3 regions of the Desulfosoma sp. genome follow, and region 1 is predicted to be linked to each of the others. Evidence: riboswitches for the same ligand, from Rfam matches in the RefSeq annotation. Region 1 holds a riboswitch; each other region holds the start of a gene.
What was found. A riboswitch is a leader RNA that binds a small molecule or an ion and turns the genes downstream of it on or off. The one in region 1 is predicted to bind cobalamin.
Positions count from the first base shown of each region.

Region 2: another riboswitch for cobalamin. It lies ahead of ACUVSA_RS12460 (precorrin-8X methylmutase); the one in region 1 lies ahead of ACUVSA_RS10310 (radical SAM protein).
Region 3: another riboswitch for cobalamin. It lies ahead of ACUVSA_RS01290 (TonB-dependent receptor plug domain-containing protein); the one in region 1 lies ahead of ACUVSA_RS10310 (radical SAM protein).

Region 1 is NZ_JBRAHS010000014.1:24,183-34,554, reverse strand. It holds gene ACUVSA_RS10335 (nucleoside recognition protein) at 2-877, shown strand; gene ACUVSA_RS10330 (putative cobaltochelatase) at 890-2,944, shown strand; gene ACUVSA_RS10325 (ATP-binding protein) at 2,941-3,990, shown strand; gene ACUVSA_RS10320 (ABC transporter substrate-binding protein) at 4,323-5,414, opposite strand; gene ACUVSA_RS10315 (TonB-dependent receptor) at 5,384-7,642, opposite strand; cobalamin riboswitch at 7,927-8,116, shown strand; gene ACUVSA_RS10310 (radical SAM protein) at 8,294-9,361, shown strand; gene cobN (cobaltochelatase subunit CobN) at 9,358-10,372, shown strand, end outside.
Region 2 is NZ_JBRAHS010000020.1:30,364-40,735, forward strand. It holds gene ACUVSA_RS12445 (AAA family ATPase) at 1-1,127, shown strand, start outside; gene ACUVSA_RS12450 (hypothetical protein) at 2,055-2,312, shown strand; gene ACUVSA_RS12455 (FAD-dependent oxidoreductase) at 2,333-4,069, shown strand; cobalamin riboswitch at 4,616-4,803, shown strand; gene ACUVSA_RS12460 (precorrin-8X methylmutase) at 4,947-5,621, shown strand; gene cobI (precorrin-2 C(20)-methyltransferase) at 5,655-6,371, shown strand; gene ACUVSA_RS12470 (FecCD family ABC transporter permease) at 6,389-7,519, shown strand; gene ACUVSA_RS12475 (ABC transporter ATP-binding protein) at 7,516-8,319, shown strand; gene ACUVSA_RS12480 (ABC transporter substrate-binding protein) at 8,369-9,274, shown strand; gene ACUVSA_RS12485 (DUF4139 domain-containing protein) at 9,566-10,372, opposite strand, start outside.
Region 3 is NZ_JBRAHS010000001.1:269,365-279,736, reverse strand. It holds gene panB (3-methyl-2-oxobutanoate hydroxymethyltransferase) at 1-716, shown strand, start outside; cobalamin riboswitch at 1,486-1,671, shown strand; gene ACUVSA_RS01290 (TonB-dependent receptor plug domain-containing protein) at 2,057-4,024, shown strand; gene ACUVSA_RS01285 (ABC transporter substrate-binding protein) at 4,317-5,174, shown strand; gene ACUVSA_RS01280 (FecCD family ABC transporter permease) at 5,197-6,201, shown strand; gene ACUVSA_RS01275 (heme ABC transporter ATP-binding protein) at 6,207-7,019, shown strand; gene ACUVSA_RS01270 (MotA/TolQ/ExbB proton channel family protein) at 7,318-7,929, shown strand; gene ACUVSA_RS01265 (ExbD/TolR family protein) at 7,936-8,346, shown strand; gene ACUVSA_RS01260 (TonB family protein) at 8,343-9,251, shown strand; gene ACUVSA_RS01255 (DUF3842 family protein) at 9,413-9,841, shown strand; gene ACUVSA_RS01250 (CooT family nickel-binding protein) at 9,834-10,022, shown strand; gene ACUVSA_RS01245 (hypothetical protein) at 10,102-10,251, shown strand.

The DNA of each region.
Region 1 (10,372 bases):
CATGGCAATTGGTCTTGCCGCTTCGGAGATTCTTTGGGAAATGGGGCTGTTGCGGCGCCTTGGGACCGTCGGAAAACCGCTCAGCCGCTTCGCCCGCCTTCCTGAAACCTGCGCGGTGGCGGTCATCACAAGCCTCATTTCGCCGACGGCGGCCAACACCATGCTCCAAAGCCTACGTGAAAACAAAATTCTTACAGATCGCCAAACCTATTTGGCTTCCTTGCTCAATGGAGCCATCGTGCCGGTTAAGGAAGTCTTCACGTATCAGTTGCCTGTGGTCCTTCCCGCCCTTGGTGCGCAGGTCGGGCTTGTCTATATCGGCACCCTGTGGCTCGGCGCTCTCGTGCTCTTTCTGTTTGTGATCGTCTGTGGGCGCCTCATGCTGTCACGCTCAGATAATGGGCATGCAGCGGTCCAACCTGCACCACCAGGCCCCATGTCCCTGCGAAGGGTTCTTTCTAGATGTGTGAAGCGGTTCGGGCGCATTGCGACAATTTTTTTGTCCGTGACCTTATGCGTTTTTGTGCTTATGGACCTTGGAATTTTGGCCCGGCTGGAGCGACTTCTGTCACCTGCCTTTGCGTGGCTTGATTTGTCCCCAATCGTTTTGCCCTCGATTGCCACTTACGTCATTTCTCCACTCGTAGGTACCTCCATGCTAGGGACTCTCGTGCGCAACGATTTGGTAGATCCCCGTGAGGCCATCGTCGCGCTTCTTTTCGGCAGTGTTTTTATGCTGCCCCTGCTTTATATGCGGTTTTACCTTCCACAATGGGTGGCGATCTTTGGATTGCGCCTTGGCGTTCTGCGCGCTCTGACCAGCGCCACCTTGATTATGGCCACGAGATTGGTTGTGCTTGTCTTTTTCCTTTGGTGAGTGGAGGCGCCCATGGGTGTTTTTGACAAAGTGTATCCCTTTACGGCTCTCGTCGGCCAGGAAAAACTCAAAAAGGCCTTGCTTCTTAATGCTGTCAACCCGGCCATTGGAGGCGTGCTCATCCGCGGCGAAAAGGGGACAGCCAAGTCCACGGCTGTGCGGGCCTTAGCCGCCGTTCTGCCGGAAATTCGCGTGATTCGGGATTGTGCTTACGCTTGTGACCCTGAACGACCAGAGGAATGGTGTGAAAGATGCCGAGGTCTCACGCCCCCTGTGCCTGTGGCGCGTCGTCGCATCTCCATCGTGACTTTGCCGCTCAACGCCACCGAAGATTGTGTTGTGGGGGGCATAGATTTTGAGGACGCCATCAAAACCGGCAGGCGTCAATTCCATCCCGGCGTGCTGGCCAAGGCGCATCGTGGCATTCTTTATGTGGACGAAATCAATCTTTTGGACGACTACATCGCCGATCTTATTCTCGATGCCACGGCTTCAGGTTGGAATCGTGTCGAGCGTGAGGGGATATCCTTTGCCCATCCTGCGCGCTTTATGCTCGTCGGCACCATGAACCCTGAAGAGGGTGAATTGCGACCTCAACTTCTGGATCGGTTCGGACTGTGCGTGGAAATCACCGCCGAACAAAGTCTGGAAAGCCGTGTGGAACTCATGGTGCGGCGCGAGTGCTTTGATACGGATCCCGAAGGTTTTTCCGCGGACTTTGAAAAGGAAAACCATGCCTTGGCATGGAGCGTTCTCGCTGCCCGCGAACTGCTTCCAAAGGTGCGGTTGCCTCAGCACTTGCGTTCCTTTATTGCCCAGCTGGCCTCAGAACAGAACGTGGCGGGGCATAGGGCCGACTTGGTCCTGGAACAGGCCGCCAAGGCTTCGGCAGCCCTTGCCAAAAGACTTGTGGTGACGGCGGAAGACATTCGCGATGTGGCTTCGATGGTTTTTCTCCACCGTCGCAGAGAAGCGATGCCGCCTCCCCCGCCACCACCGCCTCAACCGCCCAAGGATTCTGAAGAAGACGAGAAGTCGTCCGAACCCAGCAATCCAAAGGAGCAAGAAAACCAGAAGCCCCAGCCTCCCGAGGATTCCAGGGAAAGTTCCGCTCAACGCCCTGAGGGCCCTGCTGAGGAACCACAGGAAACGGAATCCCAAGAAACGCCCACGACGCCCAATGAAAATGAGATGTCTGCAAACATTGTGGAACGCATTTTCGAAATTGGGGACACCTTTAGAGTAAGACCCCTTACGGCCCCGAAGGATCGCCTCTTTCGCCGAGGCTCAGGGCGTCGCAGTCGAACGCGCACGGGACAAAAACAAGGGCGGTATGTCAAGAGTACCCAGCAAGGAGACGGGCGGGACGTGGCCCTGGACGCGACCTTGCGCGCGGCCGCGCCGCATCAGGTGAAACGTCGGACTGAATTATGCGACTCATCACCTCTGGCGGTTTATTTATCTCCGGAGGACGTTCGGCAGAAAGTGCGGGAAAAACGCATCGGCAATGTCCTCGTGTTTGTGGTGGACGCCAGCGGATCCATGGGAGCTCACGGAAGAATGGCGGCCACCAAAGGGGCTCTCATGTCCTTGCTCGTGGACGCTTATCAGAAAAGGGATCGCGTGGCGTTAATCACCTTTCGCAAAAACGAGGCTGAACTGAAACTGCCGCCCACTTCTTCGGTGGAGTTAGGGGCAAGGCTTTTGCGAGACCTGCCCGTCGGCGGTCGCACACCTCTGTCGGCCGCTCTTGTGAAATCTTATGAGTTGACACGAAACGTGTTGCTGCGGGATCCGACGGCTAAACCCTTGCTCATTCTCGTCACCGACGGCAAGGCGAACGTGCCTCTAGGAAACCGTAAACCCGTGGAAGAAGCCCTTCTTATCGCTGAACGATTGGCTAACGACGGACGCATTCACCCCATTGTCGTCGACACGGAAAAGATGGGCATCGTTCAATTCGGATTGGCAAAAAAACTCGCCGCCGTCATGAACGCCGCTTACTTTCGCATTGAAGATCTCAAAGCCGATACACTCGTGCGCATTGTCAAGGAGGTCATGGAATGAGCTCAGCCAAGTTGTTCCCTTTTGTGGCCATTGTGGGCCAAGAACGCATGAAACTGGCCCTGGTGCTCAATATCATCAACCCGACCTTGTCCGGAGTGCTCATCCGAGGGGAAAAAGGCACCGGCAAATCCACTGCTGTGCGAGCGCTCGCACACATTCTGCCCAAAATCGAGGTCGTGGACGAATGTCCCTTTCAGCTCCCTCAAGGAGATCCTCAAGGGGTGTGTCCCGAATGCCCACGCCTGGATTGCAGCCGCCGGGTGATGGCAGGTGAGCCCGTCCCTACGGTGCAGCGGGAAATCCGCGTTGTGGAACTACCCGTAGGGGCCACGGAAGATCGCGTGGTGGGAACCCTGGATTTGGAGCAGGCTTTGAAGAAAGGCGAAAAACGCGTGGAACCAGGCCTCCTCGCCGCGGCACACCGCAACATTCTCTACGTTGACGAAGTCAACCTTCTCGACGATCACGTGGTGGACGTCCTTCTGGATTCGGCCGCCATGGGCGTCAACACCATCGAACGTGAAGGCGTCAGCTTTTCTCACCCTGCACAATTCACCCTTATTGGAACCATGAATCCGGAAGAAGGCGAACTTCGGCCCCAACTCCTGGATCGTTTCGGACTGTGCGTCCATGTGGAAGGACTTCGCGACGTGGAACGCCGCGTGGAAATTATGGAGCGGCGTGCGGCTTTTGATATAAACCCGGATGGATTCACCGCTCTTTGGGCAGAGGCTTCCCAAAAGCTTGTGGAACGCATCGAAACCGCCCGGACCCTTTACCCTCAAGTCACTGTGGACCGCTCGATCCTGTTCCACATTGCGTCCTATTGTCTAGAAGTGGGGGTTGACGGGCATCGGGCAGACATCATCATGCTAAAAGCTGCCAAGACCAATGCGGCTTATGAGGGCCGAACGTCGGTGGAACGTCAGGATGTGGATATAGCCGCCGAACTCGTCCTTCCTCACCGGCTTCGCCGCCGTCCTTTCATGGACATTATGGAAAGCAGCTCAGAAGTTCAGCGGGGCATTACGGGTACCAAAGGCTAGAAACGACAGCCATTGGAATTGCGCGTGCCTCTTCGGGCGGCCCGGCGTGAAAACCCTTCCATAAAGCCTGTCCAAGAATGGGTTTCCACGGCTGTTCGGCTCGGCGAGGAAGAGCACAGCACCATAGTGACCCCAAACCGGGCCGGGCCGGCAACACGAATTTTGGTCTTGATTCATAGGGCCCGTACAGCACGGCGCAACAATAAATCGCGGCTTGCGCCGCTCCAACAAAAGGCATTTTCGTGCACCCTTTGTTCATGAGAAGCCGTCACGCGGGGCGCGCCGTGAGACGACGGTGATGATTCAAGAGCCAGAGGCCGCAAATTTTCTCGTCACCGCTCAGCAGGGCTTAAACGATGGTTCAAATTAAGATCTCCCAAGGACCTATAGGAAATGCCATAGTAATTTTGATGGAAGGCGTCGATCTCTGCGTCCAGATCCAGGTCGGCGAACATCTCGGGATAGGTTTTTTGGGCCATCCAAAGGGCGGCAAGCGCTAACCGAGGAGACCAGGCCGACCATTTGGGAAGCTTGTAGACGCGGTTTTGACGCACCGCCTCCACATGCTGCCATAAGGGACTGCCGAGAATCTCCTCCTCTCCATATCTGGCATGACCCCAAATAAAAACCACATCGGGTTTCCAGCCAAGGATACGTTCGAGAGGCACATCGACGGTCCTTTGTTTTAGGGACGACGCAGGGTTATCAGCCCCTATCAAGGCGATGACCTCGTTCATAAGGCCCAGGCCGCCCACGACCGTCGTGGGATTTCCATACACATAGACGACTTTACGCCTGGCGCCGGGCGGAATGCGGTCCGTCCGCTCCCGCACCCGACGCAACAAACGCTCCATCCCCGAGAGAACCTCAGCAGCCCTTTGCTCGACACCGAAAAGCCTACCGTGAAGGCGAATCATTTCGAAAAGTTCCTCGAGGCTGTCCGGATAAACGGCAATGATGGGAATGCCCTTTTTCTCGAGAAAATCAATGCCCTTGATTTGCGTGGCCCAGGTCACGACGAGATCGGGGCGTAGCGCCAACATGGTTTCCACATTCATGTCGGCGGCCGTCCCCACGTGCGGGCGCCGCCATTCCGGATGGTTTTCCACGAGGGCGCGGTAGACTTCGCATTCTTGCTCCGCCCAACGAGACACACCGACAATCCGGTCCCAGAGCCTCAAAACCGGAATGAGCTCGTACGTAACGGTCAAGACAGCTCGGGAGACAGGAACGTGGATTTTCACTGTTCGCTGGAATTTATCTGTATACGTTAAAAAACTCTGCTGCCCGTGCCCTATGCCGGGGCTCAACAGCCAGGCTGCGGCCCACAAGACGAGAAAAATGTTTTGACTTCGACACGCCCAAAGCACAGAAAACCTTTCCGAAAAAATCACTAAAATTTTACAGACAACTCTGCGAACCACGAACGGCCTGGCGCCTTGTAATAGCTGTAATAGTCTTCATCAAAGAGGTTGTCCACCAACAGGGACACTTTGGCCCAAGGTTTCACCTGGTATGAAACGGCCACATTGGTGATCCAGTAGGGATCGTAGGAGCCGTACACGTTGTCTTTGCGATCGGCATTGGTATCATCATTGTAACGTTTTCCTACATAATGCTCTTCAATGGAGAAAGTCAAAGGACCTTTAGCGACGCGAGCTCCCAAATTGGTCATCCAGAGCGGCATTTGGGTGAGGCGCTTGCCTTCGGTTGCCGGTTTGGCTTTGTTCTGGGTCACCTCAGAATCCGTATAGGTCACGTTGCCAAAGAACGTGAGCCATTCAAAAAGACGCTGTTCAAGCCCCGCTTCGACTCCACGAGATTCGGCTTTACCGACATTGGCAAGTTCTTGGTAGGTCGAGCTCACCGTCTGTCGGTAGATGAAATCTTTCATGTAGTTCTCAAAATAGGTGACAGAGCCTTTGGCGTTTTTCCAGAGTCTCTGTTCAATGGACAAATCCCAGGAAACCGTTGTTTCCGGCTTTAATGAGGGGTTTCCCGCGTAGGTGACACCCGATGAGGAGGTCCATGTGCGGTAAAGCTCGTAGGGTGTGGGCGGTCGAAAGGCTTTGCCCACGGAAGTGCGAAGGGTCGTGCCGTCTGTCGGTTTATAGACGAGGGCGGCTTTTGGACTTAGGGACGAATGGGAGCGTTCACGATAGGCTTTGGGGTAACCCGGCTTTGGAGTCCATTTATTGGTGTCGTAGTCGACCACGAAACCGTCAAAGGTTTTCCACCAATCCTGGCGGAGGCCCAGATAGGCGGTCACGTTCTCGAGAATGGATATCTCATCTTGAACATACAAACCCCAGAAACGATCTTTTCCTTCGGATTGGTAGCGAAGATTTGTGGTGGAATCTTCGTCACGCCAATCCGTCAGGTTTTTTTCTTTGGTGTTGGACTTTCCGGTCTTGAAGGTCTCGCCCAAGGTTACAGTATGACGACCCCAAAAGGAGCCGCCCGCGATGGAATTAAGGGGAACGGTGAGCTGAAGTTCTTGGGTGAGTGATTCCTGAGGCGTATTGCTGACGTATCCAGGACCGCCAAAGCGTGTGGCTCCTGAAATGGTCGTCACGTACCAGTCTTCATACACCTTCAAGTACGCTACTTTACCCGTGATCTTCAGATCCATGAAGTCTTGGGTCTCAAAGTCGACGCTATAGAGTCCTTGAGCACGCCCCCCGCCTCCAGGAAGAAACCCGGATTCAGATAAACCCTTATAGGACCAGACAGGATTTCCTGACTCATCGCGAAGGAAGGTATGAGGATCATCGTAGTCGTATTCATACCGGTTGTACATGAATGTCATGCCCAATTGTGTTTTCGGTGTCAAAAAGTAAGCCGCTTTGGCCGTAAAACCGTCATCCCACCATGTATTGTCTCCTTTATCGCCCACCAGGTAGGCTTTCTTGTCGTACCTGTCTGTGGTTTCCTTCCAACCGGACACCGACGCAGGCGGGGCTTTGGACGTGAGATTAAGATCCGTCGGATAGCCGTTGGTGTCCTGCCTACCGTAACTGAGGATGAAGCTGAATTTGTCCCACAGCTTATCGCCGTATGATAGGTACAGCCTGGAAAGGTCTTCCATGGCCTCTCCCCCTTGAAAACCGTTTCCATAGCCTGCTTTCACCCATATTTCCCGCTTCTCGGGCATCCTAGTTATGAAATTGACCACGCCGCCCATGGCATACCCGCCATACAAACTGGAAAAAGGACCTCGAACCACTTCGACGCGTTCCAATTCTTCCGGGTAAAATCCGCCGAATTTCACGTTGCCGGTGTACGGATTGTTGAGGGCAATACCGTCCACAAGCACCAGAGTTCGCTTTGGGTCAGGAATGCCGCGCAGACTGATGGAAGAAAGGGTATCCATCAAACCCTTGCCCCGTCGCACATAAACTCCAGGTAAATGACTCAGGGTTTGGTCGAAGGTTTTGGATCCCTTTGCTTCGATCTCCTGAGCCGTGACGACCGAAGCCGACGCTGGAACCTCAGCGGTCGCTTTTTCTGTCCGCGTTGCCGTGACAACGACCTCCTCAAGTACGTTCCAACTAGGTTCTTCAAGAGCCCAGAGGCGTGAGGCACCTAAGCCCAGAAAACCGCCAGCCAGGATCATGACCGCCAAAACAAAACCTTTTGTCAGCCCCATCATGAGACGCCTCCCTCTCGTACCCTTCGAAAAAAAAATGAAAAAGGCCACTGCACGAAGATGCCCTTCGCGCTGTGGCCTTCGCGACCACAATGAGCGTCCACGAGGTGGTTTTGAAATGCCTTTAATGTTAATGTACACAATCCGGTCGCAGGTTGTCAACCCAGTCGGACCACCTAAGTCACCCTGTTCCATCGCAGGCATTTTTGCCCAGCGCATAGGATTGCAAACACTGAGAGGCTTTTGTGGGAGAGTCATTTCGGCTTGACTCCGTTGAGGCCAATGGGCATAAAGAGGCTACCACAGGTGCCTTGAAGGGCCCAAAAGGGAAGCCGGTGCAAATCCGGCGCGGTCCCGCCGCTGTAACCGGGGACGAAACCTGATCAAACAGCCACTGGTGTTTCACGAAACGCCGGGAAGGTGCAGGGAGTAGAAGGATCCGGAAGTCAGAAGACCTGCCTGTGGTCGAAAGCTGTCGCCTCGGCGGCGACTGGGTGATGGCTGTCATGGGGAAACGCACCTCTTTTTCCCGTATGCCAATGGATGAAGAAAAATGGGTGCAATCCTTGGGTCCTTTTCAAGGTCCAAGGATTTTTTTTTGTCCATGGAGCTGCGTGAGGAGATGGTGGCTGCACACTTGCCTAAAGGCGCTTGATGTTTCCTACGGTTCGATACCTCATCCTTTGGCTGACCGAGGGCTGCAACCTTCGGTGCGCCTACTGTTACCGCCCTAACCAAGGGGCGCCCAAGGCCATGAGCCGCGAGGTGGTGGATCAGGCTCTGACATTGGCCGCACGCTCCGGTCGTTTTTTTCATGTTCAGATCAGCGGCGGCGAGCCCACGCTGGAGCCGGATTTGATTGCGTATACCGCTGAAGCGCTGCAGCGGAGAAGGCTTCCGGCCACATTGGCCGTTCAAACCAACGGGACTCGACTTACTTCGGAGTTAATCCATCTTTTTCGACGCTATGCGATTCAAGTGGGCATTAGTTTGGACGGCCCACCGCCGATACAAGAAAATCTTCGGGGCGGTGCGGCGAAGACGGTCGCTGGAATCCGACGTTTAGAAGCGGCGGGAGTTCCTTTTCGCATCACGGCTGTGGTCAGTGAAGCCTCTATAGGCACCCTGGATTTGTTGCCCCTTTTTGTGGGGACGTTTCGGTGGTGCCAGGGAATCGCCCTGGATCTGCTCACCGTCAAAGGGCATGCCCTTCAAGGCCATGTGGCGCCGCCTAAGCACCACAGCCTGCGTGTCGGTCTGCAAAGGTTTTATCGAAGCGTCCTCTTTGTAAACCAGCATCGCCATCAACCCTTGCGACTTCGAGAACTGGACAGACTCCGACGGGCAAAGGCATCGTCCAGCACATCCGTGTTTTGCCCAGCAGCCAAAGGAGAAAGTCTTGCCGTGCGACCAGACGGATCCGTCTTTCCCTGCGGCCAAACATGCGGCGAAAAGGATTGGGCTTGCGGCACCGTGTGGCACCCCGACACCACGCGTTTGCGGCGCCTCTGCGGCCTTGCTCAGCCCCGGGGGGCCGATTGTGCCACGTGTCACATTCGGCGGTTTTGCCCCGGGGAATGTCCCAGTCGATTGATCTATAACACAGCCCACCATGCGTCGCTGGTGTGCACCATGTATCAAACGCTTTGGGAACTATGGGAGAAGCCAAACGGCATTCCGGATGGCTCTAAGGCGCAAAGGGGGAAAGGAGGAGAGAAATGAGTGCCTTGAAAATAGTGTATTTTAGCGCCACCGCCGGGGAAATTCCCAGTTTGAGCCGTGCCGTGACGCGCTATCTAGCTCAAGGCGGCTTGGTGTCCGTGACAGCCCGCACGCGAAGCCAACTTTTTGACAACGCTCGCATTGAAGCCTTCGTGCAAGAGGCTTTAAAAGCCCACATGGTTCTCATCACCCTGCATGGAGGAAAAAACTCGTGCCCGGCGTTGGCGTCTCTTCTCGAGGCCATGCAAGAGCGCCGAGCTCAGGGCTTGACTAGGCCTTATTTACACATTCAGCCTATGGGCGGGGATGAAGAAGCGGTCCTCCTTGCGCACGAACATGCCGATGGGCTTGAAAACGGCGTCTGGAACACCATCAATAATTATATTCTTTTTGGAGGAGTGGAAAACTTTTTACACTTGCTTCATTTCATTCACGACGTCATTAATGGAACCGAATCGTCGGTCCTCCCTCCACGGAAAATCCCATCAGAAGGCATTTATCATCCCGACTTTCCCTACATCCCTTCTTTGGAAGAATATGTGTCCAGGAAAATTGATCCTCGAAAGCCTACTTTAGGTATCTGGTTTTACCAGACCTATTGGGTGAATGGCGACCTGACTTACATCGACGCGCTCATTAGAGAAGCGGAACACCAAGGCGCCAATGTTCTGGCCCTCTTTCACGTTCGCTATCCCAATAAAACCCTGAAAAATATGAGCGTGCATGACCTTGTGGCCCGCTACTTCATGGATGGCCGCCGTTCTCGCATCGATGTGCTGCTGAACCCAATGATGTTTTCCCTGGTCATGGCTCAAAAGGATTATCGCGATATTCTGCCTCGATTGAATGTGCCTTTTCTTCAGGCCATCACCATGTACACCCCCTATGCTCGGTGGCACGAGAGCCCACAGGGTCTTTCCACGATGGAGGTTTCTTATTCCGCCGCCCAGCCGGAATTTGACGGCGCTCTGATCAATGTGCCCATCGCCAGCCGTGAAGAAAACGAACACG
Region 2 (10,372 bases), on a different contig from region 1:
AGGACAAGCTTCTCCAGATCATTCTCATCGGCCAGCCGGAGCTGGAAAACCTCCTGAACCAGCACCGGCTGCGTCAGCTCAAACAACGGATCGCCATTCGCACCAAGCTCAGGCCGCTCACCCCCGACGAAAGCCTGGACTACATTCGTCACAGGCTGTCGCTCGTCCAGACGCAACCCCAGGAGATCTTCACCCGCAAAGCCTTGCATCGCATCGTTCGAGAATCCCAAGGTATTCCCCGCAAGATCAACATCATTTGCGACAACGCTCTGATTACAGGCTTCGGTTATGGTCACAAAACCATTTCGGCCAAAATCATTCAAGAGGTGGTCGACGACCTGGCCGGACGATTTTCTTTAGCATCCAAGAAAAAAAGATACCTTCTTGTGGCGGGGCTCTGCGTCGCACTGCTGATTCCGGCTCTGCTGTGGCGTCAGCACGTCCCGCGCACCGCTTGGGTCTGGGCCAAGGAAAACATCCAACGTCTTCACGCTCTGTGGGTTTCCGTGACAACGACGTCGCCGCCCTCGCAAGAGGTGTCACAGGCGCCGTTCCGGCCCACTTCCGAACGCCAGGCAGGAAAATCCGACGAGAGCGTGCGAGCGAACCAACCGCGTGTCGTGAAACCCTTGCCTCCCTTGGACGCACAGCCTGCGGATAAAAAAGCTGCCGAGCCCCAGGCCCGGCGGCTTCCAAGGCTACCGTCCGGTAAAGAATCGCAGCAGCCCGACGCAGCGCCCATGCTGCGTGAGCGGTCGGCACCATCACGGCCGGCGGCCATGGAAGGCATCTCCTTTGGGGATCATCGAAAGGCCTCTCCGTCCGCCTCGACCAGGACACCAGCCCTTGTGGAAAGGCTCGTTCCCGAATCCCCTGAGAGTTTTTGGCCTGCATTTTCCCCGAGCATCTTCGGCTTTTGGTATCCCGAAACGTTCAGGCTCTCAAACCTGGGCGCCAAGGATCCGTCGCGGGCGGCCGCCGGGCAGGCGCCTTTACAGAAAAACCTTCTCCGCTCCCCACCGCCTCAGGCTTCCAAAGGCCGCCGTTCACCAACTCCGGATGTTCCCCAGCCCGATCCCGGCCGCATCATCGACTGGATTCTCAACAAGCGCAGCAAAAACCCGTGATCCAATCAACGTCTCGAAAGCGTATGACGGCTGCTTGTGGGTTCATTGCTTCTGCTTTCCTCGGGACCAATGCGGTCCAAGCGCACCTTTCACCGCCAAAGCAGCGTGTATGAAGCGCGCCGTCTACTTTTGGCTGCGCGGCCCGTCCCCACGCGCCGATCCGATGCGACGTTACCTTGGCAAGCGCTCCACGTCTTGAGAGGCCCCCATGAGGCTCCGCCACCTGATGACGCCCTGCAGCGCTTGGGCAAACGAGTGGGAACGCTTCCTTACCCCTAAGGCTGGAGCCTCTCACGTCCCCATTTCCCAAGAACCTCGAGAGGCCGTCAAAATACCGTATGAGGGTTTTTGCTTCTGTATTGCGGGTTGACGCGCCTCATGATCCACGGCACGACCTCTCGGCCACTCGCACGGGTGCGGACCAGCAGAAGCCTGTCCCTCCGAATGACCCTCACGGCGAAACTGCGATCCCCAGCGAGAAGGCCCTTCCGGCAAAAAAGGAGGACAGACCCTTCCCATCGGAGGGAGGCGCTCCTGCGCGTTCGCAAAACCTGTGCCCCATTCAAGTCATCACCTCGATGACGTTCGCGCTCCTGCGCGTCCGTAAAACGTGCGGACCGCGAGGGAGCAGTCCCTCCATTGAAAGATCCGGGCCCCTCCGGGCGCCAGAATAGCCGCTCTCGGATAGACTCCCATCAACGGGAGGTCCCACATTTCTCCCAGGACCATGGATAAGCCAGCTCCGTCAAAAAACGAGCTCTTATCGAAGCGACCGGGATCCCATGACGGCACGCTTGCCGCTAAGCGGTCACGGGTGCTAAACAGGTGCCTTAAGCACGGAGCGTTACGGATCGACCCGGAAGAAGCGCTTATGACATCCGGGCTGCCGTCCTGCCAACCCAAGGCACAACCGGAGGTTTACCGCCTTTGAAAAAAGATGCCCAGACTTTGCCACCCACGGCGTCGGCGGAAACCCGAGGGCCCGCCAAGCGGTTGCGCAGGCGGCGTCCTGAACGTTACGTGTGCGCCGTGTGTGGGGAGGAACTGCCTTTTTGCTGGACGTGCCCGTGCGGTTTTATGATCTGCAGCGACTGCATGGAAGAAAACTTTTGGGGCATGACCTGCAACGGCATCACCTGGACATGCCCGGACTGCGGCGCCATTCGTGGTTTCGGCAATCAGTGACAGCGAGGAGCGAGGCATTTATGGCGACACAACGCGTAGTCATTGTCGGAGCGGTGGCTTTGGGACCGAAAGCCGCCTGCCGCATCAAGCGGCTTCGTCCGGATTTTGATGTGGTCATGGTGGATCAAGATCAGTACATCTCCTACGGAGGATGCGGCATTCCCTATTACGTTTCCGGGGATGTGAGCGATCTGTCGGCGCTCATGAGCACCAGCTTTCATATGCTGCGGACACCCGAATTTTTTGAAAAAGCCAAAGGAGTGCGTGTGATGACGCGAACCCGGGCCGAGGCCGTGGATCGCGAACGCAAGACCGTTCGCGTGCGTCACCTGGAAACACAGACGGAACAAGAGCTTCCCTACGACTACCTTGTGCTGGCGACAGGCAGTGTGCCCAACGTCATCCCCGTTCCCGGAATGGACCATCCCGCGGTTGAGCGGGTCAGCAATCTCCATGATGCCGCCGCTATCAAGGACAAGCTTTCCAATGGCGCCGTGGGTCGAGCGGTGATCATCGGTGCGGGCGCCATCGGCTGTGAAATGGCTGAAGCCATGGCCGACATGTGGGGTGTGGAAACGTCCCTGGTGGAAATCGCGCCCCACGTGCTTCCCGGCGTTTTGGACCCCGTCCTGGCCCGAATGGTGGCCGCACACCTGCGAGAACGCGGTGTGGCCGTGTACACCGAAGAAATAGTTCGAGAAATCCGCTCCGGTGGAAACGGTGCCTCGGTGACCGTATGCACCGACAAGAGGGACCTGGAGGCGGATCTGGTCATCACCGCCGTTGGAGTAAGGCCCAATGGGCGGCTGGCCCAACAGGCCGGACTGCTGGTCTCGCCTCGAGGGGCCATTGTGGTCAATCGGCGCCTGCAGACGTCGGATCCATGGATCTACGCCGGGGGGGACTGCATTGAAGTGACGCACCTCATCACGGGAAAGCCTTTCCATTTTCCTCAAGGCTCTTTGGCCAACCGGCAAGGGCGCATCATCGGCACCAACATTGCCGGAGGACATGCCACATTTGAAGGATCCGTCGGCTCCTTTGCCGTCAAGATCTTTGATGTGGCTGTGGCCGCCGCAGGGCTGACGCGAAAGGCGGCTTCTGCGGAAGGCTTTGACGCCGTGCAAGCCCTGGTGATCCAAGCCGACCGAGCCCACTTTTATCCCACTCAGGACCTTATGACCCTGGCCCTGGTCGTGGACCGCAAAACCCGCAGGCTGCTCGGCATTCAAGGGGTCAGCCGAAACGGAGACGCTCTCGTGGGCCGCATCAACGCCGTGGCCGCCCTGCTGGCGCGCCGAGGCACCCTGGAAGACCTGTCCAACCTGGAAGTGGCCTATACGCCGCCCTTTGCCGCGGCCATGGACATTGTCAACGCCCTTGGAAACACCGCGGAAAACATTTTGGACGGCCACAACGTGACCGCCGACCCCGACGACTTTGAACAGTGCTTCCTGCTCGAAGCCCAAGAGGATGCGCTCTGTTTGGATGTGCGCGGTCCTCGCAATGCCGCCCCCTTCGTTAAGGCCTACGGCGACCGATGGATTAATGTGCCTCAGGAAACCCTGGCCCAAAGCCTGGAAGCCATCCCTAAGGACAAGCGCTTGTTTGTGGTGTGTAACTCCGGCGTGCGATCTTATGAAGCCTTGCTGCAGCTTCGAGCCGCTGGCGTGAAAAACGCCGTGAATGTTCAGGGCGGTGTGGCGGCTCTCAAAAAGGCGGGCATCATCCGGTTGGACAAGGAAGAAGCAACCTAGGAGGCGCTTCGAAACGCCGCGTGAAGATTTTTGTGTCCACATCGAGCATGCGCGCGCCCACATTTTCGAAGGGACGCGCTCCTGCGCGTCCGCCAGCTCACACACCCCAAAGAAAAGGCCCCTCTAAGGAAATTGAAGGGGCACGCTCCCTCAACCGAAGGGACGCCCGCCTGCGCGTCCGGAAAATGTGCGGACCGCGAGGACACGGTCCCTCCGCGCTGAAGGATGGGCGGTGCCCGGGCATTGGAGCACACCCTCGCGGCTGTCCGCAGAATATGTGGAGCGGCACGAGCCGATCCCTTCGCAAGAGCCCTCCCGCAAGCAGGGCGGCGGGCCACGTTGATCGAGAAACCCGGTCCCTCCGCAAGAGAGCCCCTCTGGCATTGAAGGGAACGACCTCCAGGTCGTCCGGGCAATGTGCGCACCGATAAAAGCCGCTCCCTTCGAGGGGAATCGGGTGAAAGAATCGCGGCCACGCTTCTGTTGACCCGGCCGCGGTATTGCGGTATGGAAAGCTGACGCCTTATCAAGGGTCGCCGTTCTTTGACACGGCAATGGGAATCAGGTACTCCAACGCGGGTTTAAAAGGGAAGACGGTGCGATTCCGTCGCGGTCCCGCCGCTGTGAACGGGGACGAAGGCCGATGAACCCACTGTTCCATGGGCATGGGACGGGAAGGGCGGCCTGTAGGAAGATCCGTGAGCCAGAAGACCTGCCTGCATTCCGTCACGAAAGAGACCCCGATGGCAAAGGGCTCTTCGACGCTCCAAGACTTCGAGGAAAAGGTCTTTGAGTGATCCTTGGGATGAAGAAAAAGGGTGCAATCCTTGGAACGGTGACGTTTCAAGGATTTTTTTTGTTCACCGTGGAGTAGCGCATGAAAACACAGGAACGTGCCTTCGACGGCGCAGCCACACCGCTTGTTTCGGCGGGAAAGACCATCGAAGAACAGAGTTTTTGCATCATCGACGCGGAAATGGGTCCCCACGACTTTCCTCCGGACCAGTGGTCCATTGTGCGCCGTGTCATTCACACAACGGGCGATTTAGAATTCGCTCGGCTCATTCGCATTCATCCGCTGGCTGTCAAGGCGGGTTGCGCGGCCTTGCGCCAAGGCGCCGCCATTGTTGTGGACACGCGCATGGTCCAGGTAGGCCTATCTCCCACGCGGCTGCAATGGTTCGGCAATGCCGTGGTAGTGCCGGCGTCCCAAGCCGGCGTGCGCGAGACGGCGGAAAAAGAGGGGCTGACGCGATCCGCGGCCGCCTTTCGCCGTTTGGGCACGACCCTGAACGGAATCATCGTCGCCGTGGGTAATGCGCCGACGGCACTTTTGGAAACCCTCAGAATCATGCATGACGAACGGATTCGGCCGGCGCTCGTGGTGGGAGTGCCCGTAGGTTTTGTCCAAGCCGACACCGCCAAGGAAGCCCTGTGGCAGTTTCAGGCCGTGCCATCCATCACGGTGCTGGGCCGAAAAGGCGGCAGCCCCGTGGCTGTGGCTGTTCTGCACGCGCTGCTGGAATTGGCCTATGGCCTGGGGCCTGCATGACCCCACATTACGGCATAGGAAAGGAACAGGTGCATGCTGGGTACGCTCTACGGCATCGGTGTGGGTCCCGGAGATCCGGACTTGCTGACCCTGAAAGCGGTGAAGGTTCTCGGCCGTGTGGGCCATGTGTTCGCCGCCTCTTCATCCTCCAACGATTACAGCCTGGCTTTGGACATCGTCCGGCGCCATCTGCCCAAGGGGATTCCCGTCCACTCGCTGGACTTCCCCATGACCTTTGACAAAAACCGCCTGGAAAGCGCCTGGCGGGCCAATTGCGATACCGTGGCGGCTCGGCTCGAGAGCGGTGTGGACGTGGCTTTTGTCACCCTGGGCGATCCCATGACCTTCAGCACCTTCATTTATCTTTGGCGAACGATTCGACAGCGGCTTTCCGAGGTGCCCGTGGAAATTGTTCCGGGCATCACCTCCTACCAGGCAGCCGCCGCCTGTGCCGGGGTCGTCTTGGCGGAAGCCGAAGAAACTTTGACGGTCATTTCGGGGGCCAAGGGCGGCCGGCGTCTTTCCCAGGTTCTTCCCTTTTCCGACAGTGTGGTGTTGATGAAAGCGTACAAGCATTTTCCGGAGATTCTGGACCAGATTCGGCGATCAGGCCTTCAGGATTCCGTCTGTTTTGTGAGCCGCTGCGGCCTGGAAGGCCAGGTGGTGGAAAAGGATTTCGCTGCTCTTGAAAACCTCAAACCCCATTACCTTTCACTGCTCATTGTCAAAAAGGGCGGTGGTTCCACGTAAGGCATCGAGGACAGCCTGTGGATTTTGTGGAAGCCCCTGACGCAGCACACCCTTTCCCCCCCGAAAATTCGGCGAAGACGCCGCCGGCCCGATCCAGGCCTTCGGGGCCAGGAGAGCGCTCGCGTCTCTTTTGGATTTTGGCCGTCCTTTCCGTTCTGGCTCTGGCCGTCTATTGCCTCACCTTGGGACCCTATGCCATCGATTCCGGCACCCTCTGGCACCTCCTCGCTTCGATCTTTTCCACAACATCCGCACCGGCGGCACAGGATGCCGTCACGGCCCACTACATCGTTTTTCATTTGCGCTTGGCGCGCATCGTTTTGGCTTTGGTGGTGGGCGCCGCCCTAGCCCTCTCGGGCACCGTCTATCAAGGCATTTTGCTGAACCCTTTGGCGGATCCCTTCACATTGGGCGTTTCCACCGGGGCGGCTTTCGGAGCGTCTCTGACCATTCTCGGCGGATGGGCGTCGTGGAAGCTGGCGGGCATGAGCCTGCTGCCCGCCGCCGCTTTTGCCGGCGCCGTGGGGGCTCTGAGCCTCGCCATGGTTCTGGGGCGTCTGCAAGGCCGAATGCATCCCACGACGCTGGTGCTGGCGGGGATTATCGTGTCCACGTTTCTTTCAGCCGGCATCAGTCTTTTGAAAAGCCTTCACGAGGAATCCCTTTCCGCCATTGTGTTTTGGATCATGGGGAGTCTCTCGGGGCGAAGCTGGCGCCATGTGCTGGCGGTGCTTCCCTACATGGGGGCAGGTTCCTGGGTTGTTTTCGCTTATGCTCGAGAAATGGATCTTCTGGCTCTCGGGGACACGGCGGCGTATCACAGCGGTGTGGACACGCAGAAGGTGCGTCGGCGCGTGCTGGGCGCGGCGTCCCTTGTGGCGGCTGCCGCCGTGGCCGTGAGCGGCGTGGTGGGATTCATCGGATTGGTGGTCCCGCATGTGGCTCGCCTGTGCCTGGGACCGTCCCACCGTCGGCTTCTTCCCGCGTCCATGATTCTCGGAGCCGTTCTGACGCTGGTTTCCGATACGCTGGCGCGAACCGTTCTTTCCGACGGTCGAGAAATCCCGCTGGGCGTGGTCACAGCCCTTTTGGGCGCTCCTTTTTTCGCCTACCTGCTTGTGCACAAGAAAAGGTCCGTCGTGCTGTGATTCAGGTCGAACACCTTCACTGCGGGTATCCAGGCCGAAAGGTTCTCACGGAGGTGAATCTCACCATAAAAATGGGGGAGTTTGTGGGGATTTTGGGACCCAACGGATCCGGAAAAACCACGCTCGTCCTGGCCCTCACCGGCGTGTTGCCCATCAGATCGGGAATTGTTCATTTGAACGGAAAGGACGTGGCCGCGATACCACACCGCGAAAGGGCCCGCCTTGTGGCCGTGGTGCCTCAGGATCTTCAAGTGGCCTATCCCTTTACGTGCCGCGAGGTGGTGGCCATGGGACGATACCCTCATCAACGGGGCGGCGGCCGGGAAACCGCTGAAGACGCCGAGCGTATTGAGCAGGCCATGGTCTGGACCGACACGTTGGATCTTGCCGATCGCCCCATCACGGAACTCAGTGGCGGCGAACGCCAGCGGGTTTTCGTGGCCAAGGCGCTGGCCCAGGACACGCCGGTTCTGGTGCTGGATGAGGCCGTTTCCGCCATGGATGTGCACCGAAAGCTGCACATTTTTCATCTGCTCAAAGCCTTGCAGGAAAAGGAGCGGCGCACCGTGGTCTTTGTCCTGCACGACATCAACACCGCCGCCGTCTTTTGTCAGCGACTGGTCTTTTTGCAACGCGGCCGCATTGTGGCCGACGGCCCGACGTGCGACGTGCTGCAGCCCGAAATTCTGGAAAAGGTCTACGAAACTTCGGCTTTTGTGTACTCGGTGCCGGGGCGGAACGGGGTGCGGCAGGTTTTTTTTGCGCGCAGCTCTGCGGCCGGTGAGCCGCACGAGCCATGAAGTCCGCGCAATCATGAACACAAAGGAGAACGTCGAAGGAGGGTGCCGTATGGCCGATCAAGTTCGAAGGCGGCTGTGGCTGTATTTTTTGGTGGCAATTCTGTGGGCCGTGCGTGGGGCATGCGACGCAGCCCCCGTTCAGGTGGTGGATGATGCGGGCCGAACCGTGCGTCTGGAAGCTCCGGCGCAACGAGTCATTGTGCTTTATGGAGCCTTTACGGAAATGCTTTACGCCATGGAAGCCCAAGACGTCCTGGCGGCGCGGACGCAGGCCGACACCTTTCCGCCGGACATTCTAAGGCTGCCTTCTGTGGGCACGCACATGCGCCCCAACGTGGAAATGATCCTGGGGCTGAAACCCGATCTGGTGGTCCAGAGCGCCAGCCGCCGAAGCGCCATACCGGAATCGGCCCGTCTGGAAGAAGCGGGGATTCCCATAGTGATTTTAGGTCCCAAGGATTTTGAAGGGGTTTTTTCGGCCATGGAGCGGCTCGGCCTGCTGATCGGCCGAGAGGAACAAGCTCGAAGGACCGTGGACGCCTTACGGCGTCGCCTTGAAGCGGTTCGATCCGCGTGTCGGGGCACGTCGCAGCACCCGAGGCTCGTTTTTGAAATCCGCGCTGATCCTCTGGCCGTGGCCGGCCGCGGCGGCATGCCTCAGGCCGTCATGGAAGCAGTGGGGGCCATCAATGCGGTTTCCTTTCCCGACCCCATTGTGCAGATGTCTGTGGAAAATCTTCTGGTCCTGGATCCCGATGTGTACATCGTGCAAAAGGGGCCCATGAATCCCAATCCCGAGCCTCCGCACAACCGCGCGCATTTCGACAGATTGCGCGCCGTGCGTTTGGGGCAGGTTCTTGAAGTGGAAGAGGCCTTGTATTCACGCCCCGGGCCTCGAGCCGTGCAGGCGGCAGAAGATCTGGCCCGTCGGCTCTGCTCGGGCCACCTTCCCTGATTCCGGCCGGCTTTCGGCATGCAACGGCTTGCCAAAAATCCATGCGAGCGTCCCTTTGAACGGATGAAAAGCATCCTTGGGCGTCGGCCAAGGGGTGGATCGGCTGGAGCCGGTCCCTTCAGGGTCGATGGAAAGGGCGTGCCCCTTTCTATCGGAGGGATGGCCTCCCGGCCGTCCGCGAATCTGCGAACCGCCAGGGCGCGCGACCTCTACAAGGAGCGATCCATAGGGAACGGGAGGATCCGTGAGCCCTTGAAAATCAGCGGCGGCCGTTCCGAGGTGGAATCCGTTTTACCGCGTCGTGGTTTCCACCTCGTAGGTCAACTGCACCTGGCCCTGAGCGGGTGCATCCACAGCAAAACGCACCAACCCCGCGTGCACCTTTTCATAGGGCTGGCTCGATTGAAGGATCTTCCAATCTCCCGACAGATTCTCTTCCAAGATGACGCGTTGCGCCTGCGCCTTAGCGTTTTTCACCACCAGCGTCCACCGCAGGCGCTGGACGTTTTGACCGACCTTCTTGATATCCTCCAGAGTCCGCTCCACCTGCACGTCAAAGGAACGACCGAATTCCAGATGGAGCGTCCCGTGAACGGGGGTATGACCAATGGCCTCTTCGCCCAGAGGAATCACTTCGCCCTGACCGGTGATCATACGGGCGGCAATGACACCGGCCGGCAATGGTATCCCCAAGCCCGAAGCCACTTCATTTTGAATATCGATCAGAGCCCGTACCGGCTGGTTCCGACTCTCTTTTCGTTCAAAGCCCCAATCCGCGCCGGATCCGTTTCCCGTGCTCACCACACGCTTTTCTATGGGGACGGCCGAAGCTTTCACCCAAGGAATCTGCAGGGGATCCCCCGCCGGCAGATGCACGGGGTCGGCAAGTCGATACAGATGGTACTCAAAGGCGGCAGCCTCCTCCACAGCACCGGGCTTGTCCATGAGAGCTTGCTGAGGAGCCGCCATGGCGGCCCTCATGACCCGGTCCCGTCGAAGCACGCGCTGTAGGTCTCCCGCCAGAAGCACCACCCGCACCCCGGGAAATTCCATATCCGTGGTGTTGTGCACGACAATGCGCCCGTCCAGAACCGCCTG
Region 3 (10,372 bases), on a different contig from region 1:
TGGATCGCGCGGGGGTGGACATGATCCTTGTGGGTGATTCTTTGGCCATGGTCATGCTGGGCCATGAGGACACGCTTTCGGTGACCATGGAGGAGATGCTGCACCATACGCGCGCGGTGGCTCGTGGTACGCAGCGAGCCTTGGTCATCGGAGACATGCCTTTCCTGTCATACCAGGTCAGTGTTGCCCAGGCTGTGGAAAACGCCGGGCGTTTTCTCAAAGAAGGGCGGGCTCAGGCTGTCAAGCTGGAAGGCGGGGCCTCGGTGTTGCAGCAGGTGCGCGCCATTGTGGAAGCAGGTATTCCGGTTCAGGGACATCTGGGCTTGACCCCACAGAGCATCGCGAAACTGGGCGGTTTCAAGGTGCAAGGAAAAGACCAGGAAGCGGTTAACAAACTTTTGGAGGACGCTCTGGCCCTCTCTGAAGCCGGCTGTTTCAGCCTGGTTCTGGAAGCCATTCCGGCATCCGTGGCCCAGCGCATCACGGAAGCAGTGCCCATTCCCACCATCGGGATCGGGGCCGGACGGGCCTGTGACGGCCAAGTTTTGGTGATTCACGATCTGGTGGGCCTTTTCGATCGGTTCGTTCCGCGTTTTGTGAAACAATACGACGCCCTGGGCCAGAGGATCATGGAGGCGGTCATCCGATACCGTGACGAGGTGGAAAAAGGGGTTTTTCCCGGCCCTGAGCACACTTTTGGTGCTATCCCGTCGTGATGGGTGTGACAGCAGAATTTCTTGCTGAATCCGCGGGCTTCTCGACAAAAAAACAAAGGCGGCCATGAGGCCGCCATCGCCCAGTGGAGAGAACGAGCTTCCAAGGCCTCGAAAACCCTTGTGCAGGGCATTATATTGCCTAAGCGGCACGAGGTGCCTATGGAATTGCGGCTGACTGCAGCATGCGCGCCCAATGACATGCCCTTCGGCATTCGGTGCGTCACCTTGAAGACCACCACAACCTGGTGACACCACAGCGCCTCCCTGATAAAGGGCTTTGAACGTGTAATGCTACGGTTTTGGCTGAGGGCTTTGGGGGGATGTCGTAGAATGCCTTGTCAGTTCTTGTCTCCGGATCGAGGTATTGCTTGTTCTTACTTTCAGTGGAGGGTCCCTTGGAAGGCTGTTCGAAAACACTTTCAGTGGGAGCGTTGTAAGCCGCGATGGCTGATCGCGCCTTGCAATGCTCCTACAACTTCAAGCCGAAAGGACGCGGCCAAGCCATTGTGAGACACGCTCCTGGGCGAGCGCGAACGTGCGGACCACCGGTTCCTTCAAATCCAATCGGATGAGCGAACCTCCGGCAATGAAAGGAAGGGCTCTTGGGTGTCCGGCAATGAGGAAACCTCGTTCGAATAGTCCGTTCGTTGAGCCACGCAGGGCGGCGCCAAGGCCACGAGAGAGACGTTGCTGGATATCCTCCTTCGAGCGCACCGTGGTTAAGGAGGTTCTGGTGGTTTTCCGCACTTGACACGCAGCGGGCTTCTTGATAACGAAACTCCGTCCAGGTGCTTTTCGGCTTAAAAGGGAATCCCGTGAAAATCGGGAGCGGGCCCGCCGCTGTGATCGGGAACGAAGGCTGCATTGAAGCCACTGCCTCGCGACTTAGGGTGGGAAGGCGCAGCTTGTAGGATGATCCGAGAGTCAGAAGACCTGCCTGGGCGACGCGCGCGTCCGTGCCCTCGGGCCAGCGGGGCATGACGGCCAAGAGTCCGCTCGGATGAAAAAGGGAGATCCCGGGTTTCTCAGAGACCCGGGTTTTTTTATGCCGCACCATGGGGTCGCGGGCCCCCTCATGGAAACCGACCAAAGCCTGGAAGGCTGTTCGAATCCGCCTCGAAGCGCCACGCGCACCGGCTGCGCTTTTGATCTGCTCTTTTCGGGGTGTTGGACGCCTTCCCAAACCGCGGAGGGGTGAATTCATGACTCCAAGACGTATGCACCACTTGGCAGGATCCCATTGGAGGATGTTCTGCATTCAAGCGGCAAATTTGTCCGGCCCGTTATCTGTGCAGACTAAAGAGCCCGTTTGGGGAGGAAGAAAGCCATCGTGGAGCGAGGTGTTTGGGGCGGTCGCCTTATTCGTGTGCTGGGTTCTAGCCATTCCCGGGCTGGCGGCGGAACAGCCCCTGTGGAGGGCGCACGATGTGGTGGTGACGGCGACTCGAACGGCCGTGCCGCAACAAAGTCTAGGGATTTCTTCCGTCGTCCTCACGGAAGAAGACATTCGCGCGCGCCGGGCTTCCGATGTAGCGGAGCTTCTACGCGATGTGGCCGGATTTCAGCCCGTTCGATATGGGTCTCGGGGATCGCAGACGGTGGTCTTTCCTCGAGGCGGTGAGCCCAACTATACCCTTGTGCTCATCGACGGAGTCAAGGTGAACCTGGGCGGCGGCGATTTTTATTGGGAAAACCTGACCACGGACAATATCGAGCGCATAGAAATCGTTCGTGGGCCGCAAAGCGCCCTTTATGGCTCCGATGCCATTGGCGGCGTCATTCAGATTTTCACCAAGTCAGGCTATGGCCCGGCCTCGGTGGAGCTTTCCACGGCCCATGGTCTTCGATCGGATCGCGGACGTTACATGGGGGAACATAGCGTGCGAGTCTCGGGCGGTACCGACCGTTTCGGGTATTCAGCCGCCTACGGCCGAATCGACGATGGTGGAATACTGCGCATCAATAACGATTATTGGAACAATACCGCCAGCACACGTTTGGACTTCTTTCCCAAGGACAATTGGGAGCTGTCCTTCACGGGCCGACTCACTGATGCCAGGTATGAATATCCTACAGAAAGTTCCGGCGACAGGTACAGTCCTTTGGATCCGGATCAAACCCAAAGGGAGCAGGACGCTGTCATAGGTGTTTCTGCCAAGGTGCAGAGCACGGCGTGGTGGGAAAATGTCGTGAGTGTGGGCTATCATAATAATCGGCGCCGCAATTTGGACCCCTACAACGAGGCGACCGATTATGCCGATTCTTTCGGACGGTATAATGAGGCACGTGCCACCTTGGACTATCACGCCAATCTGACCTGGCAGCCCGCAGCGCGTTTTACCTCGGTTTTGACTGTAGGATATGAACGGGATGAGGAAAGCTACAGGCAAGAGACCTTTTATTTCGATGCCACGAAACTGAGTGCGGATCGCTCCAATAATGCCGTCTATGTTCAGGATCAGGTGACGCTTTTTGAACGCCTGCACGTGGTGGGCGGCTTTCGTGTAGAAGACAACAGCGCCTACGGCACCGAGGTGACGCCTCGAGGAGCGGCAGCTTTGGAGATCAAGGAGACGGGGACGACGCTGCGGATGGCGGCGGCCAAAGGCATCAAGGAACCCACGTTTTATGAAAACTTCGCCAATGATTCCTGGACGTTGGGAAACCCTGACTTGGACCCCGAAAAGGCCACATCTTGGGAGGTGGGGGTTTCGCAGCGCCTGGGAGGGCGGCTGCAGGCCTTCGCCACCTATTTCGAAAATCATTACAAGGACCTCATTGCCTACGTGCCCACACCTTTTCCCGCACCCCCGGAAAGGACGCCGAACTTTTTCAACATTCAAGCGGCGAAAACCCGTGGTGTGGAATGGGGACTGGAAAGTCGCGCTTGGGATAACCTCATGGCCGGGGTCAGTATGACCTTTCTGGACACGGAAGTCACAGACGACGGAGGGATAGATTCCATTGCCTTTCAGGAAGGCAAAAAGCTTTTGCGACGTCCTCAAGTGGGCGCTTCCGGGTGGGTGGACTACCGCTGGAAAAACCTACGGTGCCGCTTCCTCGGCCATTACGTGGGAAGTCGGGATGATGCAGACTACAGGGATTGGATGGCACCCAGGCGGGTCACTTTGGACGACTATTTCATCCTGGATGCCATTCTTTCCTACGCAGTGACGGCGCACGCCCCCTTGAAAGACCTCGAGATTTTCCTCAAGGGAACAAATATTTTGGATACCGACTATGAGCAGGTTTTCGGATATTCCACGCCGGGTGCGGCGTTTATGCTGGGAGCGTCGATGAAATTTTAGAAGCCCCATGAGGCGGGGCTGTTACTGGAGCCTGTTCGCAACAACACCTTCAGTAGGAGCGCCGCAAGTTGCGGTTCCTTCTCGCGCCTTGCGGCGCTCCTCCAGCCTCACGCCGAAATGAAGTGGCCGAACCATGGTCGAACAGGCTCTTGGCAGGCAATTCATTTTCGGACGGGCATGAAGCACCGGAGGGCAAACGGTTACAAGAATCCTTGAGTCGTCGCCTTCGCAGAGACTGCATTTTATGGGTAATGGATGCATCAAGGGGATATTGAGGGGAATTCTTTGGGCCGTGGTTGTAGCGGCTTCTTCAGCACAGGCTCGCGAGGTGGTGGATCTTGTGGGCCGAAGGCTCCGTGTTCCCGATGTTCCCCAAAGGGTGGTGACTTTGGCGCCGAGTCTGACGGAGATGGTTTTTGCCTTAGGATCCGGCCATCGAGTGGTCGGAGTGAGTCAGTACAGCAATTATCCTGCCGAGGTGCAGGCTCTCACGAAAGTCGGGTCTTACGTGCACCCGGATGTGGAAAAAATTGTGGCTTTGAAGCCCGATCTGGTTCTTGCCATCAAGGACGGAAATCCCAGGGAAGTGGTGGAAAAGCTGGAACAAGTCGGCATTCCTGTCTACGCCGTGAACCCTAAGACGCTCCGCCAAGTGATGGAAACCCTTCTCGCCCTTGGGAATGTGCTGCACGCTCAAGAAAGAGCTGAGGCTCTGGTGGCTGACATGGCGCGGCGACTTCAGTCTGTAGACGATGCCATAAAGAATGTCACTTACAGACCGGGGGTTTTTTTTCAAATCGGTGTGTCCCCCATTGTTTCCGTGGGAACGGAGACCTTTGCCCACGAGCTCATTGTTCGAGCGGGGGGACGAAACGTGGCCGAAGGTCCCGATCCGTACCCACGGTTCACTTTGGAACAGGTCATGACACTTAGACCGGACACAATCATTGTCTCATCCATGGAACGCGCGCAGATCTTTGACCAGGTTCGGGAACAGTGGCTTCGGTGGTCGGGGATTCCGGCAGCTGCCGAGCACCGCGTTTATTTGGTGCCGTCCGATCTCTTCGACCGACCTGGTCCTCGATTGGTGGACGGCTTGGAGCTGTTGGTGAGGATGCTGCATCCGGAACTCTCCAATGGTCGTCGATAAAGAGCTTCATGTGGCCAATGACATGCACCGACCGATCACGATGGCCCGCATTCTTGCGGTGACCCTCAGCTGTGTAGCAGGGCTAGCCGTAGCCGTGATTTTTGGTATGGCCGTAGGATCTTCGGGTACGGATTTCGGCGCGCTTTTTCGTTCCCTAAAAGGTCAAGGCGCCGTGGATGCCACCACGTGGACCATCTTTTGGCAATTGCGCTGGCCGAGGGTTTTACTGGCCATGGAAACGGGGGCGGCCTTGGCTTTAGGAGGGCTGGTGTTTCAGGCGTTGTTGCGAAACCCGTTGGCGGAACCTTACATTTTGGGCACATCGGGAGGAGCGGCTGTAGGTGCCATTGTGGGCATTCTGGTGGGCTTGTCCCTCTTTCCCGGCGTGAGCGCGGCGGCCTTTGGATCCAGCGCCCTGTCCGTGACCCTGGTGTTGATTCTGGCTTCCAGTCGCGGTGGGCTTCGCCGGGATGCCTTGATTCTTGCCGGGGTCATGGTCAATGCCTTTTGTGGGGCCCTGATTCTCTTTTTTATTTCCACCACTCAAGATGCACGCCTGCATACCATCCTGTTCTGGCTCATGGGAGATCTCTCCCGAGCTGAGATATCCACAGTTTATCGTCTGGGTGGGGTTCTCGCCGCCTGTTCGACGATTCTCTTGGCCATGGCCCGCTCCATGAATGTGATGTTGATAGGGCGCGATACGGCGGAAACCCTTGGCGTGCCCGTCACATGGACGCGATGGTTTCTTTTTGGGGTGACCACCTTTATGGTCAGTGCGGCGGTCTGCGCCACAGGACTTCTGGGATTTGTCGGGCTGGCGGTGCCTCACGGCTTGCGCATGCTTTTGGGGCCGGATCATCGCGTGCTGGTACCGGCCTGCTTTTTCGGCGGTGGTGGGTACCTGATTATCTGTGATGCTCTGGCCCGCTGGATTCCCAAGCACGGCGAAATGCCCGCCGGCGTGGTCACCGCCTTGATCGGAGCTCCCTTGTTCATTGTGCTCTTGCGCCGAACTCTTCGATGACAACCATGGTCGCTCTCAAGAATGTGTCGTTTTCCTATGGCGCTATTCAAGCGTTAGATGACGTGTCTTTGGCTGTGACCGAGGGGGAATTTTTTATCGTGGCCGGCCCCAACGGATCGGGAAAGAGCACCCTGCTTAAGCTCATGGCGGGGCTGGAACAGCCTCACAGGGGCACCGTGCAGCTCATGGGCCGGTCCCTGGCCAGCTATCGCCGAAGGGAACGCGCCCGCCAGATGGCTTATCTGCCGCAGAGCGTGCCCTTAGATTTTCCTTTTTCGGCCCTTGAGGTGGTTCTGATGGGACGCCATCCGCATCTTGGTCTGCTGCAGATGGAAGGCCCCGACGAAATGGCCAAGGCCTCGGAAGCCATGCGTCGAACCGATGTGGCGCACCTGTGGAACCGCCCCGTAACGGCCTTGAGCGGCGGGGAAAGGCAGCGCGTTTATCTGGCGCAAGCCTTGTGCCAAGAGCCGCGGGTGCTTCTCTTGGACGAACCGACCGCCGCCTTGGATCCCGCCCATCAGGTTCGCCTGATGGACCTTTTGGAAGACTTGCGCCAGGAGCGCCAACTGACTGTGGTTATGGTTTCCCACGACATCAATCTGGCGGCTATGTATGGGGATCGCGTGCTGCTGCTGAAAAACGGGCGCGTCGTCTGCCAAGGGTCCCCGGAGCAGGTTTTTACCTTTCGAACCCTCGAGGAGACGTACGGGTGTGTGGTTTTGGTGGACAAGAGCCCCTTGGGACGCTTTCCGCGAATGACCTTAGTACCAAAGCGGTATCTAAAGCACCGCCCCAAAGGCGAGAATCGGTCCTAAAACAGAAAGGGGTGTGCACATGGAAAATCATCTGAAAATCAATCCTTAAGGAGAACCCACTGTGAAGATTCCGTGCCGGTTGACAAAAACGAGGGTTTCCGTTAAGTGAAGCACCGGCAATGGCGCCTCGAAAGGCGTCTCGAAAAACGATTGAGATGGTTAAGAGAAATAGGCCACGAAGGTCATCGCTTTCCAAGGAAGCGAGGAGACGTGGCCTTTTGATTTTCGGGTGGGCTCTAAGGGGTGAGACCCTCTTTGAACGAAGAGTTTGCAATTATGAAGGAGGAGTCCGACCGTGATGGCTTTTCTCGCCAAAGGCGGCGTGCTGGTGATTCCCATCATGTTGTGCTCTGTGCTGGCTTTGGCCATCTTCCTGGAACGAACCGTGCGTTTTGCCGTGCTTCGCCGACGCGGACGTCGCGTGGCGGATCAAGTGTCGGCCTTGGTGCGCGAAGGGAAAATGAGTGAAGCTTTAGAAGCGGCCCTTAAAAGCCGCTCCCCCATGGGGCGCGTTTTGGCGCAAGGGCTTGAAGTCATCGATGCGGATCGAGAGACCCTGGAAACCGTTCTCGCCCATGGTGTGGAAGAGGAGGTGCGAGATCTGTCGAGGTATTTGCAGGCACTGGCCACCATCGGCAACATTGCTCCGCTTTTGGGCTTGTTGGGCACTGTTCTGGGCATGATCAAGGCCTTTATGGCCATTCAACAACTGGGCGGCAAGGTGGATGCTTCCATTTTGGCCGGCGGTATTTGGGAGGCCATGCTGACCACCGCCTTGGGTTTGTGTGTGGCCCTGCCCGTCATGGTGGCCCATAGCTACTTGACCAGCCTGGTAGACCGCTATGAAGCGCGGCTCCAAGACGGCGTGGTGCGATTTTTCAAGACCAAATCCATGGTGTGTGGAGGCTAGAGAGGTATGCTCGTTCACCGTCGTAAAAGACCACGCTACGGTGTTCAAACGCCGCTTACGTCTCTGATCGATATCGTGTTTCTCTTGTTGATCTATTTTCTGCTCACCACCAATTTTCTCACTGAGGAAGGCATTCGCGTGCAGTTGCCTCAGGCTGTCTCCACGGTTCAACAAGAGGATCAGGAACTCATTGTCACCCTGAGCCCCGAAGGGGATGTGTATCTTGGAGCCAAGGCGCTGTCTTTAGAGGATCTTTTGGTCATCGTGCATCAGCGACTGGAAGCCGACCCCCAAACCGCTGTGGTGCTTAAGGCCGACAGGTCGCTGGTTCTCGATCGAGTGGTTCAGGTGATGGACACCATCAAGGCGGCCGGAGCGGCACGGCTGCGCCTGGCCACGGAGAGGCCGTCGCCATGAAAGATCCTTATGCCCTTTCCCTGCAGATTCATGCTCAAGCGGTGTCGAACGGCGCCGCGTGGAAATCGTCAACGTCATTGGCGGCGGCAGAACGCGTCGAATCCAGGACATGCCGTTCAGGGACAATGGCTCTGGAAGTCCAGGGACTAGCGAAGCGCCCATCTCGTGGGCTTTTCGGAATGTTTCTGGTCTTTTCGGCGCTTCTTCACGGATTGCTCCTTGCCGGAAACCCCCACTGGTTTCGGGAGAAGCCTCTTCAGGTGATTGATTTGGATCTGTTGCCCCTGGCGCCGTCACAACCGCCGTCCAAGGGAGAAGAATTGAAGCCGCTAGAGCCGGCACCTTCGCTGGCCATGCCTGACGTCAAACCCCAGCCAAGGGAGGAACCCAAAGCGCCTGAGCCTTTGCCCGAGCCCAAGCCTGTGCAGCGCGCTGAGGTTCAGGAAAAGGTCAAAAAACCCAAATCGAAGCCGGTGCCGCCTCGAACTATTCCATCCGAAGCGCAGAGTCCTGCACCGGCTGTCAATGAGGCGCCTTTAGCGGGTTCCGCACCCACAGCGTCTTTGGGCCGGCCTGATGCACCACCGGGTCCCGCCGTGACCCCGGGATCGGAGGATGCCGTGAAGCACTTTTTGGCTCAGGTGCGCCAGCGCATTGACCGCTACAAACATTATCCGTACGTTGCCAGGCGTCGCCAGATGGAAGGTCGGGTGACGGTGCGTTTCGTCATTCGCCCGGACGGCACCGTCGAGAATCTGGAGGTGGTCAAGAGATCTTCGTCGAATCTTTTGGATGAAGCAGCCGTCAAAGCCGTCAGAGACGCCTCGCCCTTTCCGGGTTTTCCTCGGGAAATCTTAGGCCGCCCTTTGGCGGTGGAAATCGGGCTGGTTTTTGAACTGATATGAAAAACGCCCATGGCTGCGCGCGCTCGCAACAGGTGTATGACCTCGTATCGAGTTCCCGGACGGCTCAAGCTTCAGGCGGATCGAGGCTGACATGCAGAGATCCTAATGGAAGGTTCTTTAAAGCTCTGGAACGCCAAGAAATTGGAAAGCGAGTCTCTTGAATGTCCACAAAAACAATCTGTGTTATTGATGGTCAAGGCGGTGGCATCGGCGCCGCCGTCATCAAGGCTCTCAAGGCGGCTTTTGGTGAGAGCGTGGAGGTTATTGCTCTGGGAACCAACGCCATTGCCACCTCACAGATGCTCAAAGCCGGAGCCAACCGAGGAGCCACGGGAGAGAGCGCCATTTGCTGGACGCTGGCCATGGCCGACTGCGTCGTCGGTCCCATTGCGGTCACCTGGGCGCACAGCATGCTGGGAGAGGTGACCCCAAAAATCGCGGAAGCCGTAGCGTCATGCCGCGCGTTGAAGGTGCTCATTCCCTTGAGTCAAGAGAAGGTGGAAATCGTGGGGGTGGCCAAGGAGCCCCTGCCTCACCTGGTGCAAGCCGCGGTGGAGGGAAAAATCAAGGAGGTGATTCACGATGTGTGAGGCCAATGCTTATATGATCAAAGACGGACAAGAAGAGCTCATCATGGAATCCGTGGATATCGTGGAGCCGCAAAGCGAGGACACCTGGCGGCTCGTGGGGATTTTTGGCGACCGCAAGACGATTAAGGGACGGATCAAGCTCATGAATTTGGTGGACCACAAAATCCTTTTTGAAGCCTAAGATCTGGAGGACCCGCGTTTTATGGCGCCGCTTGCTGGGAAGGGCGTTTGAAGACCTGGCTTGACATGACAGTGTTGGCATGGCGCCCCTTTTTCTCAGAGACGGCGGTTCGACGCCGATGCGGGACAAGCGCAAAGAGCGTTTTCGCGGTGCGCGGATTCACGCCTCGGTGAGCGAACCGTTACAGAAAGGAAAACAGCAGGTCAGAAGCCTGTGCATTGTGGCGTAAAGGCCCTTTGAAACGACGCCAAGGGCCCGTGGTGAAGGGCTTCTTCGAAGCTGGAACCTTTGATTCGTCGCCTGCCCTGAGGGGCATTGGCGATTCCGTAAGAACATTCCGATACAAAAAA